DNA from 2 places in the Micromonospora sp. NPDC049559 genome. Region 2 is predicted to be linked to the other one. Evidence: predicted binding sites of a transcription regulator. Region 2 holds the regulator's gene; the other holds the start of a gene.
The links. Region 2 encodes HrcA, which represses chaperone genes, less so after heat shock. Its sites were predicted from a motif close to GGTTNGCACNCTCNNNNNGAGNGTGCNAACC; they were not measured.
Positions count from the first base shown of each region.

Region 1: the regulator HrcA is predicted to act here: its motif matches at 2,506-2,536, upstream of groES (co-chaperone GroES).

Region 1 covers NZ_JBFAPK010000042.1:24,813-31,754, forward strand. Annotated here, with positions in the region: gene groL (chaperonin GroEL) at 268-1,917, opposite strand; gene groES (co-chaperone GroES) at 2,059-2,373, opposite strand; gene AB0J86_RS32500 (methyltransferase domain-containing protein) at 2,641-3,864, shown strand; gene ybaK (Cys-tRNA(Pro) deacylase) at 4,006-4,482, shown strand; gene AB0J86_RS32510 (substrate-binding domain-containing protein) at 4,874-5,968, shown strand; gene AB0J86_RS32515 (ATP-binding cassette domain-containing protein) at 6,102-6,926, shown strand; gene AB0J86_RS32520 (ABC transporter permease) at 6,923-6,942, shown strand, end outside.
Region 2 covers NZ_JBFAPK010000022.1:74,345-81,286, reverse strand. Annotated here, with positions in the region: gene AB0J86_RS22920 (DUF4870 domain-containing protein) at 99-794, opposite strand; gene hrcA (heat-inducible transcriptional repressor HrcA) at 1,103-2,125, shown strand; gene dnaJ (molecular chaperone DnaJ) at 2,190-3,326, shown strand; gene AB0J86_RS22905 (16S rRNA (uracil(1498)-N(3))-methyltransferase) at 3,415-4,149, shown strand; gene AB0J86_RS22900 (MFS transporter) at 4,231-5,679, opposite strand; gene AB0J86_RS22895 (MarR family transcriptional regulator) at 5,776-6,255, opposite strand; gene AB0J86_RS22890 (SDR family oxidoreductase) at 6,477-6,942, opposite strand, start outside.

The DNA.
Region 1 (6,942 bases), on a different contig from region 2:
CGTTTCCACCGCACCGCTCGTCTCCACCGTGCCAGTGTCGATCCTCGGCCGGCTGGGCGGTACCGCGGCCAAGGGCCGTAAGGGAGCGGTAAGAGTGATGTCGCGCACCGGCGCGGGCCGGGCGCCCCGGCCGGGGATCCGGCGGCGGCCGGTACGGGAACGAAAGATCCGCGTGACCAGCGGCCGGGGCGCGGTACGCGCCGGGGCCGTGCCTGGTCACGCGGATCTCGGTGCTACGTCGATCTCCGACCGTGGTCGGGGACCGGGTCAGAAACCGGGGCCGTGCTGGTGTCCGTGGCCGTGGCTGTGGCCGTGCCCACCGGCGGCGGCCGGCTCGGCCTTCTCCGGCTTCTCCACGACCAGGCTCTCCGTGGTGAGCAGCAGGCCGGCGATGGACGCCGCGTTGCTCACCGCGTTGCGGGTGACCTTGACCGGGTCGATGATGCCGCTCTCGGGGAGGTCGACGTACTCGCCCTTGGCCGCGTCGAGCCCGACGCCCCACTCCTTGCCGGAGACCTTCTCCACGACCACGTTGCCGTCGTGGCCGGCGTTCTGCGCGATCCAGCGCAGCGGCTCGGCGAGCGACTTGCGGACGATGGAGACGCCGACCTTCTCGTCGCCGGTGAGGCCCAGGCCGTCGTCGAGGACCGAGGCGATCTGGACGAGCGCCGCGCCGCCGCCGGGGACGGTACCCTCCTCGACCGCGGCCTTGGTCGCGGCGATGGCGTCCTCGATGCGGTGCTTGCGCTCCTTCATCTCGACCTCGGTGGCGCCGCCGGCCTTGATCACCGCGATGCCGCCGGAGAGCTTCGCCAGCCGCTCGGCCAGCTTCTCCCGGTCCCAGTCGGAGTCCGATGCCTCGATCTCCTTGCGGATCTGGGCGACCCGGTCGGCCACCTCGGAGTCGCGGCCGCGGCCGTCGACGAAGGTGGTCGTGTCCTTGTCGACCACGACCCGGCGGGCGCTGCCCAGCGCCTCCAGGCCGACCGCGTCGAGCTTGTAGCCCAGCTCGGGCGCGACCAGCTCGGCGCCGGTCAGGATCGCCAGGTCCTGCAGCATCGCCTTGCGGCGGTCGCCGAAGCCGGGCGCCTTCACCGCGCAGACCTTGAGGGTCTTGCGGATCGAGTTGACCACCAGCGTGGAGAGCGCCTGGCCCTCGACGTCCTCGGCCACGATCAGCAGCGGCTTGCCGCTCTGCACGACCTTTTCGAGCAGCGGCAGCAGCTCCTCGATCGCGGAGATCTTCTGGGTGGTGATCAGGATGTGCGGCTCCTCGAGAACCGCCTCCTGCGACTCCGTGTCGGTGACGAAGTTCGGCGAGATGAAACCCTTGTCGAACTGGAGGCCCTCGGTGACCTCCAGCTCGGTGGCGAGCGCGGAGCCCTCCTCGACGGTGATGACGCCGTCGCGGCCGACCTTCTCCATCGCCTCGGCGATCATGTCGCCGATGGTGGCGTCCTGCGCCGAGATCGTCGCGACGTGCGCGATCGACTGCTTGTTGCTGCCGACCTCGACGGCCTTGTCGAGCAGCGCGGCGGAGACCTTCTCGGCCGCCGCGTCGATGCCCCGCTTGAGGCCCGCCGGGTTGGCGCCGGCCGCCACGTTGCGCAGGCCCTCACGGACCATCGCCTGGGCGAGCACGGTGGCGGTGGTGGTCCCGTCGCCGGCGACGTCGTTGGTCTTGGTCGCCACCTCCTTGACCAGCTGGGCGCCGAGGTTCTCGTACGGGTTGGTGAGCTCGATCTCCTTGGCGATGGTCACGCCATCGTTGGTGATCGTCGGCGCACCGAACTTCTTGTCCAGGACGACGTTACGCCCGCGCGGCCCGAGAGTGACCTTGACCGTGTCAGCGAGAGTATTGACACCGTGCTCCAGCAGGTGCCGGGCGTCGTCCGAAAAACTCAGGATCTTCGCCATTGATGCCCCTTCAGACATGCAATCGTTCGTCCGGCCGGGCCGGTGGCCCCGCGCGGAGGCGGTGGACGCCGGTCCGGCCGGAGAAGCAGTCGATGCCCCGGCCCGGCGAGCCGGTCCGGGGCATCGACACTGATGTTCTGGTTACTTCTCGATGACCGCGAGGACGTCGCGGGCGGAGAGCACCAGGTACTCCTCGCCGGCGTACTTGACCTCGGTGCCGCCGTACTTCGAGTAGATGACGGTGTCGCCGACCTTGACGTCAACCGGGATCCGGTTGCCGTCGTCGTCGAAGCGGCCCGGGCCGACAGCGAGGACGGTGCCCTCCTGCGGCTTCTCCTTGGCGGTGTCGGGAATCACGATGCCCGACGCCGTGGTGGTCTCAGCCTCGTTCGCCTGGACCAGGATCCGGTCCTCGAGCGGCTTGATCGCAACCTTGGTCGCGGTAGTCACGGGCATACCCTCCTGGGGTACTTGGTTTCTGTACCGCCCGGCGAACCGGGCGGCGTCAATCTGCCACATGCCACCGGGCGGGTCCGTCGTCGCGGGTGCCGGGTCCGCCTGGCGCTCAGCCTCCGGACGGAGCCCGGAAGCTGGCACCCTCGGTTCGAGAGTGCTAACGGCAGGTTATGCCGGCGGCTAGCACTCCGTCAAGGAGAGTGCCAACACGCCACCGCCGCGTGTCCCGCTGGCCCCGGACTTCGGGTCCCGCACGAGAATGTGGCCGTGGATCTCGACCAGCTGGCCGCCCTGCGTACCCCGGCCGGGACGGCGGCGCTCGACCTGGCGGCCGGGCTGGCCGGTGGCGACCCGCTCGCCGCCGCCGCCGCGCTGCGCTCGGCCGGCGTGCCCGCCGGGCTCGCGGCCGGCGCGCTCACCCAGGCCGAGCTGCGCCGCCGCGCCGCGCGGAAGTTCGGGCCCGCGGCGGCCCGGATGTTCTTCACCCGGGCCGGGCTGGAGCAGGCCACCCGGGCCGTGGTGGCCGACCGGCGGGCCGCCCGGCTGCGGGCCGCCGGGGTCGAGGCCCTCGCCGACCTGGGTTGCGGCCTCGGTGCCGACGCGCTCGCCGCCGCCCGGGCCGGCATCCGCGTGTACGGCGTCGAGGCGGACCCGCTCACCGCCGCGATGGCCACCGCCAACGCCGAGGCGGCCGGGGTGGCCGACCGGTTCACGGTCGAGTGCGGCGACGCCACCGCCTTCGACGTGAACCGGGTGGACGGCGTCTTCTGCGACCCGGCGCGGCGGCGGGCCGGTACCGGACGGCGGATCTTCGACCCGGCGGCCTACTCACCGCCCTGGGACTTCGTCACCGGCCTCGCCGAGCGGGTCCCCCGCACCGTGGTGAAGGTCGCACCGGGCATCGACCACACGCTGATCCCGGCCGGGGCCGAGGCGGAGTGGGTCAGCGTCGACGGCGAGCTGGTGGAGGCGGCCCTCTGGTGCGGCCCGCTCGCCACGGCCCCCCGCCGCGCCACCCTGCTGCGGGTCGGGCGCGAGGTCGGGCGGCTCGCCGGCGGCGGTACGGCCGAGGCGCCCGTCGGGCCGGTCCGGCGCTACCTCTACGACCCCGACGGTGCCGTGGTCCGCGCCCACCTGGTGGCCGAGTTCGCCGAGACCGTCACCGGCGTCCTGGCCGACCCGAGCATCGCGTACGTCTACGCGGACGCGCCCACCCCGTCGCCGTTCGGCCGCTGTCTGGAGATCACCGACGTGCTGCCGTTCTCGCTGAAGCGGCTGCGCGCGCTCCTGCGCGAGCGGGGTGTCGGCCGGGTGGAGATCCTCAAGCGCGGCTCCGCGCTCGAGCCGGAGCAGCTCCGGCGCGACCTGCGGCTCGCCGGCCCCGCCTCGGCCAGCGTCGTGCTGACCCGGGTCGCCGGCGCGCCGACGGTGCTGCTCTGCCAGCCGGTACCGGCCGACGCCGCAGCCGGCCCGCACCCGCCGGGCCGGTGAGCGGCCGGTCCGCCGGCCCGGTGAGCGTCCGGCTCCCGGGCTCGGCGGCTGCCGGCGGCCCTCCGGTCAATGTCCCTGTACGTCGGCGTATGCCGCCGCCCGTTTCCCGGCGGCCGACGGCGCGGCGGTAGGTTGGCGCTCATGGCGGGTCAGGGCACTCCGGCGACGGCGCTGCTGGTGAAGCAGAAGGTGACCCACCGTACGCACCCGTACGACGTGTCACCGGACTCGCCCCGCTACGGTGCCGAGGTCGCCGCCGCGCTGGGCGTACCGCCGGAGCGGGTCTTCAAGTCGCTGGTGACCGAGGTCGACGGCGCCCTCACCGTGGCGGTGGTACCGGTCACCGGCGAGCTGGACCTCAAGGCGCTCGCCGCGTCCGTGGGCGGCAAGCGGGCCGTGCTCGCCGACCGAGCCGTCGCCGAACGCGCCACCGGGTACGTCCGGGGCGGCATCAGCCCGCTCGGGCAGCGCAAGCGGCTGCCGACCGTGGTCGACTCGTCCGCCACCGGACTCAGCACGATGTACGTCTCGGCGGGCCGCCGCGGTCTCCAGCTCGAACTCGCCCCGGCCGACCTGATCCGGCTCACCGGCGCCACCACGGCCCCGATCGCCGCCTGAGCGGCCCGACGGGAGAGCGCGCCCGTCCACGTACCCGAACGCGGCGAACAACGCGACCGGCGTGGCGTTCGGGTCTCACGCCATCGCGCGCCGCGAGCGTCGCCCTGGGGGCGCCGGGGCGAAACGATCTACCTACCGGGTGTAGTCGCAGGTGGAGGGCGCCCTGGTAGCCGCCGCGTGTCCACCGCGTTGCGGAATTGTTATCGGCGCCAACAAACTCGTGACCTCGGCAGTCTTGCGGCGAGGGCACACCGAGAAATACGTTGCCGGACACAACAAAAGTAACCGTCGTCTCACGTTCTCCATCAGTGCCGCGTCCGTGACCGTCTTGGCCGCACCACCCGGACCGGGCACCGAACACCCCCACCCATCCCTCGAAAGGACCCGTGCAATGCGCAAAGGGATCCTGGCCGTCGCCGCGGCCGGCCTACTGGTCACCGGCGGTCTCTCCGCCTGTGGCGACGACTCGGGCAGCAAAGGCGCCGGGGGCGCGAAGACGCCCAAGATCGGCGTGATCCTGCCGGACAGCAAGTCCTCCGGACGTTGGGAGGGCGCGGACCGCCCGTTCCTGGAGCAGGCGTTCAAGGCCGCGGGCGTCCAGTACGACATCCAGAACGCCCAGAACGACAAGACCCAGTTCCAGACCATCGCGGACCAGATGATCACCAGCGGGGTGACCGCCCTGATGATCGTCAACCTGGACTCCGGTACCGGTAAGGCCGTGCTCGACAAGGCCAAGTCGCAGGGCGTGGCGACGATCGACTACGACCGGCTCACCCTCGGCGGCTCGGCGCAGTACTACGTCAGCTTCGACAACGTGGCCGTCGGCAAGCTCCAGGGCGAGGGCCTGGTCAAGTGCCTGACCGACATGAAGGTCCAGAAGCCGGTGGTGGCCGAGCTGAACGGCTCGCCGACCGACAACAACGCCACCCTGTTCAAGAACGGCTACGACTCGGTCCTCAAGCCGAAGTACGACTCGGGCGAGTACACCAAGGGCCCGGACGACTCGGTGCCGGACTGGGACCCGGCCCAGGCGCTCACCATCTTCGAGCAGCAGCTCACCAAGCAGAGCGGGAAGATCGACGGCGTGCTGGCCGCGAACGACAAGCTCGGCAACGCCGCCATCTCGATCCTCAAGAAGAACAGCCTCAACGGCAAGGTGCCGGTGACCGGGCAGGACGCGGAGCCCCAGGGCCTGCAGAACATCCTCGCCGGCGACCAGTGCATGACCGTCTACAAGGCCGTCAAGCAGGAGGCGGCGGCCGCCGCCGACCTGGCGATCGCGCTGGCCAAGGGCGAGAAGAAGGACACCGGCCAGACGGTCCGTGACCCGGAGGGCAACCGGGACGTGCCGGCCGTGCTGCTCCAGCCGAAGGCGATCACCAAGGAGAACGTCAAGGACGTCATCGCCGACGGGTACGTGACCAAGGCGGAGGTCTGCACCCCCGCGCTCGCGTCGGCCTGCGCCGCCGCCGGCATCAGCTGAACCAGTCCCGGCCGACCGGCCGGTCTCCGGCACCGCCGAGGCGGAGCCGCCCGGCACGCCAACCCGCGTGCCGGGCGGCTCCGTCGAGCTGACGGGCACCCTCGATCGGACACCCGCGTAAAGGAGATGCTCCGTGTCCGCACAACCCCTGTTGGAACTGCGCGGGATCGACAAGAACTTCGGTCCCGTCCAGGTCCTGCGCGACGTCGCCTTCGCCGCCCATCCGGGCGAGGTGACCGCACTCGTCGGCGACAACGGAGCCGGCAAGTCCACCCTCGTCAAGTGCATCAGCGGCATCTACCCCATCGACGGTGGGGAGGTCCTCTTCGAGGGCCGCCCGGTGCACATCAACACCCCGCGGGACGCCGCCGGGCTCGGCATCGAGGTGGTCTACCAGGACCTGGCGCTCTGCGACAACCTCGACATCGTGCAGAACATGTTCCTCGGCCGGGAGAAGCGCAGCGGCCTGGTGCTCGACGAGCCGACGATGGAGAAGATGGCCGCGGACACGCTGGCCGGCCTCTCCGTCCGTACGGTCAAGTCGCTGCGCCAGTACGTCTCCAGCCTCTCCGGCGGACAGCGCCAGACCGTCGCCATCGCCAAGGCCGTGCTCTGGAACAGCAAGGTCGTCATCCTGGACGAGCCGACGGCCGCCCTCGGCGTCGCGCAGACGGCCCAGGTACTCGAACTCGTCCGCCGGCTGGCCGACAAGGGCCTCGCCGTCGTGCTCATCTCGCACAACATGAACGACGTCTTCGCCGTCGCCGACCGGATCGCCGCGCTCTACCTCGGCCAGATGGTCGCCCAGGTGAAGACCACCGACGTCACCCACGCCCAGGTGGTCGAACTGATCACCGCGGGCCGCTCCGGCGCCCTCGGCCTCGCCGCCGAGCCCGCCGAGGGCCAGCCCGACAATGGCGCCGAGCCCGCCGACACCGCCCCAGGAGCAGTCCGATGACCACTACGACCGCCGT
Region 2 (6,942 bases):
TCGCGGCGCCGGTGTCTTTCCGGTCGCGGCGGTGTGGTGGGTGGTGCTGGTCGTGGCGCGACAGGAAGTCACCGTAGCGCCGCCGCGCTCACTCGCGGTTATTTCGCGAAGTTGTAGGTCATCGGGTAGCGGTAGAGCTGGCCGTCGTTCGCCTTCACCCCGCCGATGATCCCGAAGATCACCGGTACCACCCAGATGATGGCCGGGATGAAGAAGAGGATGCCGCAGGTCACGGCCGTGAGCACCCAGCTCGCCGCGAGGACGATGGCCCAGGTGATCTGGAAGTTCAGCGCGGCCACGGAGTGGGCCCGTACCGTCGGCGACTGCGGCCCCTTCGCCAGCATCGCGATGAGCGGCGGCACCCAGCCGAGCAGCCCGGCGCCGACGATCACGGCGACGGGACCGCCGAAGTGGGCGATGAGGGCCCACGTCTTCTCCTCGCCGTTGGCGTATCCGGCCGGCGCCGGGCCGCCGTAGCCCGGACCGTAGCCCCCGGTCGGGTAGCCACCCGGCGGGTAGCCGCCGGGGGGCGGATAACCGCCGGCCCCGCCGTAGCCACCGGGCGGCGGCGAACCGGGCGGCGGGTCGGCCGCGTATCCGGGCGCGGGCGTCTCGTACTGCGGTGGTGCGTATCCGGGCGCGGGCGTCTCGTGCGGCGGGGGTGCGGGCGGCGGGTAACCGGGCGCGGGTGTCTCGCCCGGTGTCGAATATCCACCGGCGGATGGTGGGGAGGAGGCCGGGTCCTGGGGCGACCCCGACCCGCTCTCACCTGGTGGGCGAGGTGGCTCTGTCATGCAGGTCACGGTAAGGGCCGCAATCAAGGGACGCCAGACCAACAACCGACACTTTCTCTGGACAATCGGCCACTGGAGCTGTTATGTCGCGCGGGGGAGGCTTATCCACGCTCGCGGCGACATCACCCCGCCGGCGGGTGGCGGTGCTATTAACGGCGGAGCCCGCGGACGTGAACGCGCCGCGCAAGTGATCATCGCGCGCGGGTGGGGCTTCGACGTAGACTGGCACTCGTTACATTCGAGTGCCAAGCAGGTGGGTGTCGGTACGCGTACGTACGGCGACCTTTTCCGGTCGTAGGGAGGTGGACATGGGTCTCGACGACCGCAAACTCGACGTGCTGCGAGCAATTGTCGAGGATTACGTCGCCACTCAGGAACCCGTGGGCAGCAAGGCGCTGGTCGAGCGCCACCAGCTCGGCGTCTCGCCGGCCACCGTACGCAACGACATGGCCGTCCTGGAGGAAGAGGGCTACATCCGCCAGCCGCACACCAGTGCGGGGCGGGTCCCCACCGACCGCGGCTACCGCCTCTTCGTGGACCGGCTCTCCCGGGTCAAGCCGCTCACCCCGGCCGAGCGCCGGGCGATCGAGCGTTTCCTGGTCGGCGCGGTCGACCTGGACGACGTGGTGCACCGCACCGTCCGGCTGCTCGCGCAGCTGACCCGCCAGGTGGCCGTGGTGCAGTACCCGAGCCTGACCCGCTCCTCGCTGCGTCACCTGGAGCTGGTGCCGATCTCCACCACCCGGCTGATGGCCGTCATGATCGCGGATACCGGCCGGGTCGAGCAGCGGCTGGTGGAGCTGCCCGCGCCGATCCCCGCCGACGACGTCACCGACCTGCGCCGGGTGATCAACGAGAAGCTCTGCGGCACCCGGTTCTCGGACACCCCGCCACTGATCCAGGCGCTGGTCGAGGAGGCCGCCCCGGATCTGAAGGGCGCCATGACGAGCCTCTCCACCGTGCTGCTGGAGACGCTCGTCGAGCGGCAGGACGAGCGGATCGCGCTCGCCGGCACCGCCAACCTCACCCGCGGCGGCCTGCTCGACTTCCAGGGCTCGCTGCGCCCGATCCTGGAGGCGCTGGAGGAGGAGGTCATCCTCCTCAAACTGATCGGGGAGGTCGAGCCGAGCACCCTGCGGGTACGCATCGGCGACGAGAACGAGATCGACAACCTGCGGGCGGCCTCGGTGGTCAGCACCGGCTACGGGCCGGGAGCCACTATCGTCGGTGGGTTGGGTGTGCTCGGGCCGACCCGCATGGACTACCCCGGCACCATCGCCACGGTTCGTGCCGTGGCACGCTACGTCGGCGACCTGCTGGCGCAGAACTGATCGAAAAGCCCACCTGACGACCGGCGGACGGTAACGCGAGACAGACATGGGGACACGGAACGCTGTGGCCAGGGACTACTACGGCATTCTCGGTGTGAACCGGGACGCCTCCGACGACGAGATCAAGCGCGCCTACCGCAAGCTGGCGCGGCAGTACCACCCGGACGTCAATCCGGATCCGGAGGCCCACGAGAAGTTCAAGGACATCAACGCCGCGTACGAGGTCCTCACCGACGACAAGAAGCGGCAGATCGTCGACCTGGGCGGTGACCCGCTCGCCCCGGGCGGCGGCGGGGCCGGCGCGGGCGGTCCGGGAGCCGGTGGGCCGTTCGTCGGATTCCAGGACATCATGGACGCGTTCTTCGGCGCGGCCGGCCAGAGCCGCGGCCCCCGGCCGCGCACCCGGCCCGGCGCCGACGCGATCATCCGTCTCGAACTGGACCTCCAGGAGACGGCGTTCGGGGTCGAGGCGCCGATCACGGTCGACACCGCCGTGCTCTGCACCACCTGCTCCGGCGCCGGTACCGCCGCCGGCACCCACCTCGCCACCTGCGAGGCGTGCGGTGGTCGCGGTGAGGTCCAGTCGGTGCAGCGGACCTTCCTCGGCCAGGTGGTCTCCTCCCGGCCCTGCACCGTCTGCCAGGGCTACGGCACCGTCATCCCGCACCCGTGCCCGACCTGCGCCGGCGACGGGCGGGTCCGGACCCGCCGCTCGCTCACCGTCAAGATCCCGGCGGGCGTCGAGGACGGCATGCGGATCCGGCTGGCCCAGCAGGGCGAGGTCGGCCCCGGCGGCGGTACCGCCGGTGACCTCTACGTCGAGATCCACGAGCGGCCGCACGACGTCTACTCCCGCAAGGGCGACGACCTGCACTGCCGCGTCACGGTGCCGATGACCGCCGCGGCGCTCGGTACCCGGCTGACCATCAAGACGTTGGACAGCGAGGAGACCGTCGACGTCAAGCCGGGCACCCAGCCGGGCAGCACCCTGCGGCTGCGCGCCCGCGGCGTACCGCACCTGCGCGGTACCGGTCGCGGTGACCTCTTCGTCCACCTGGACGTGCGTACCCCGACCAAGCTCGACGGCGAGCAGGAGCGGATGCTCCGCGAGTTCGCCAAGACCCGCGGCGAGGAGGTCGCGGAGCTGAGCAAGCAGGGCGGCTTCTTCTCCCGGGTCCGCGACGCCTGGAACGGCCACTGACCCGCTGACCCGCCTCCCGGTCCTCGCCCCCGGTCACGGGCGCGCCGCCCGCGCGGGGCGGGGGCCGGCGGATCAGTAACCTGTTGCCGTGTCCCTGCCGCTCTTCCTGGTCGAGTCGCTGCCGTCCGAGCGGAGCTGCACCCTGGGCGGGCCGGAGGGCCACCACGCCGCCACGGTGCAGCGACTGCGCGCCGGCGAGGAGTTGCTGCTCGCCGACGGGCGGGGTGGCACGGCGCGTGCCGTGGTCACCGCCGTCGGCCGGGGCAGCCTCGAACTGGAGATCAACTCCGTCGGGTACGTGGACCCGCCCGACCCGCGCCTCGTCGTCGTGCAGGGGATCGCCAAGGGCGACCGGGGCGAACTCGCGGTGCAGGCGATGACCGAGGCGGGGGTCGACGAGATCGTCCCCTGGGGCGCGGCCCGGTCGGTGGCCCAGTGGCGGGGCGAGCGGGGCGCCCGGGCCCGGGACCGGTGGGTCGCCACCGCCCGGGAGGCGGCGAAGCAGGCCCGGCGGCCCTGGCTCCCGGTGGTCGCCGGATCGCCGGACGAGTCGACCGGGCGGGTGGCCGCGCGGCTGGGCGCCGCCACCGCCGCCTTCGTGCTGCACGAGGAGGCCGAGCAGCGGCTGGCCACGGTCGACCTGCCCGGCTCGGGTGAGGTCGTGCTGGTGGTCGGGCCGGAGGGCGGGATCGCGCCGGCCGAACTTGAGGCGTTCGCGGCGGCCGGCGCGGTGCCGGTACGCCTCGGCCCGGCGGTACTGCGCACGTCCACCGCCGGGGTCGCGGCCCTGGCGGTCCTCTCCGCCCGGCTCGGCCGCTGGTGAGCCGGCCCGGGTGCCGGCACCCGGGCGTGACCCGTCGAGCCGCTGGCCGCGTTCTTCGTGGCTCCGGCGCTCAGCCCCGCGTCATGGCCGCTCGCCGGCGGTGGCGGGTGCCGGCGACCGCCCCGGGGCTGCGGACGGCTGCCGCGCCGGCTGGCGCAGCACCGTGAACGCGACCACGAACGCGGCGACGAGCAGGCCGGTGCCGACCGCGAAGGCCAGGTGGTACCCGCCGGTGAGGGCCGCCGCCTCGGCCGCGCCGCCCGCCCGCAGCCGGTCGGTGCGGGCGGCGGCCAGGGTGGAGAGCACGGCCACGCCGAGCGCCATGCCGATCTGCTGGGTGGTGTTGAAGAGGCCGGAGGCGAGGCCGGCGTCCTCGTCGCGCGCGCCGGACATGCCGAGCGCGGTCAGGGCCGGCAGCGTGAGCCCGAAGCCGGCGGTGAGCAGCATGACCGGAAGCAGGTCGACGAGGTAGTCGGCGTGCACCGGGACGCGTATCAGCAGCCCGAGCACCCCCATCAGCAGCACCAGGCCGACCAGGAGCATCCGGCGCTCGCCGTAGCGGGCGTTGAGCCGGGCCGAGAAGCCGAGCGAGACCACCCCGATGGCCGTGGCGGCCGGGAGCATGGCCAGACCCGTCGCGGTGGCGCCGTAGCCGAGCACCCGCTGGAGGTAGAGGGCGACGATCACCTGGAACGCGAAGCAGGCGGCCACCACCAGTACCTGCACCAGGTTGGCGCCGGTCACCGCGCGGGACCGGAAGATCCGCAGCGGCATGAGCGGGTCGCGCGCGGTGGCCTGGCGGACGACGAACGCGGCGAGCAGGACCGCGGCGGCGGCGCCGAGCCCGAGCGTGCGCGGCGCGGCCCAGCCGTACGTCTCGATGCCGACCACGGCGTAGATGCCGAGCACGAGCCCGGCGGTGACCAGCAGGGCGCCCGCCACGTCCGCGCCCGCGGCGAGGCCGAGCCCGCGGTCGGCGGGGAGCACCGGTACGGCGAGCGCGAGCGTCGCGAGCCCGATCGGCAGGTTGATGAAGAAGATCCAGTGCCAGCCGAGCGCGTCGGTGAGCAGGCCGCCGAGGACCGATCCGAGCGCGGCGCCGGCGGCTCCGGTGAAGCTGACGACCGCGAACGCCCGGCCCCGTTCCCCGGGCCGGTCGAAGAGCGTCACCAGGATGCCGAGGCTGACGGCGGTGGCCAGCGCGCTGCCGACGCCCTGGAGGAAGCGGGCGGCGACGAGCGTGGCGGGGCCGGTGGCGGCGCCCGCCAGCAGCGAGGCGGCGGTGAAGACGGCCGTTCCGGCGAGGAAGACCCGTTTGCGGCCGACCAGGTCACCGAGCCGGCCGGCGAGCAGCAGCAGGCTGCCGAACGCGATCAGGTAGGCGTTCACCACCCAGCTGAGGCCGGTGGGGGAGAAGGACAGGTCGTGCTGGATGGCCGGCATGGCCACGGTGACGATGCTGCCGTCGAGGATCGTCATCAGCATCGCCGAGGCGAGGATCCCGAGGGCGAGCCAGCGGGACCGGGACACGGACGAAACGTGCGAAGGGGACGCGTGGTCCCCGGGTGAAGTGGACACAAGAGGGACCGTAGCAGATAGTTCTGTTGCAGACGATCCCTTTGGGATCTAGTTTCCGCGCTGGCGTGCGCGCCGCGCCGGTTGGGAGTGCTCGACCGGCTCGGCCAGGTGGCCGGTGGCCAGGCGATCCAGGGCGCGCAGCAGCACCTCCCGTTCGTCCGCGGGGATGCTGGCGAGCGCCTCCTGGTGCACCCGGTCGACGATCTCCTGGCTCCGTACGGCCACCCGGGCGCCCTCCTCGGTGACCGCGATGATCCGGGCGCGGCGGTCGGCGCGGGACGGCCGCCGCTCGGCGAGGCCGGCCTGCTCCAGGGCGTCGACGGTCACCACCATCGTGGTCTTGTCCATGTCGCCGAGTTCGGCGAGCTGGATCTGGGTCCGCTCCTCCGCCAGCGCGTGCACCAGGACGCAGTGCATGCGCGCGGTGAGCCCGATCTCGGCGAGCGCGGCGGCCATCCGGGTGCGCAGGACGTGGCTGGTGTGGTCGAGCAGGAAGGAGAGGTCCGGTTCGCTGCGGGTCGGCGTCATGGCGGTCACGCCCGCGAGTCTACCGATTTGGGTCCGTGGCGGATTATCCCGCGAACTACCTATCGACGGCCCCCGGCCGCTCCCCGGCCGCGCCCCCGGTGCCGCCCTGTGCCCGGCCGGGCCTGGTCAGCTGCCGCCCCGTGCCCCGGCCGGGCCGGTCGACGGCCGCCCTGTGCCCGGCCGGGCCGGTCGACGGCCGCCCTGTGCCCGGCCGGGCCTGGTCAGCTGCGCAGGTAGGAGGCCCCGTTGAGATCCACGATCGTGCCCGAGGCCCACTCCGCCTCGGGCGAGGCGAGCCAGTGCACGGCGGCGGCGATCTCGTCGGGCCGCGCCACCCGGTTGAACGGGCTCTGCGCCCGGACCTCGGTCCCGCGCGCCGACTTGAGGTGCTCGTTGGTCATGTCCGTCTCGACGAAGCCGGGCGCCACGGTGGCCACGGCGATCCCGTACGGGGCGAGGGCGATCGCCAGCGACTGGCCGAGCGCGTTGAGACCGGCCTTGCTCGCGCCGTACGCCGGGGCGTCGGGCTCGCCCCGGAACGCGCCCCGGGACGAGACGTTCACGATCCGCCCGGCCTCGCTCGCCCGCAGGTGCCGTACCGCGCACCAGATCACGTTCGCCGGGCCGACCAGGTTCGTGTCGAGGATGCGACGCCACTGCTGCTGCCACTGCTCGTACGAGGTCTCC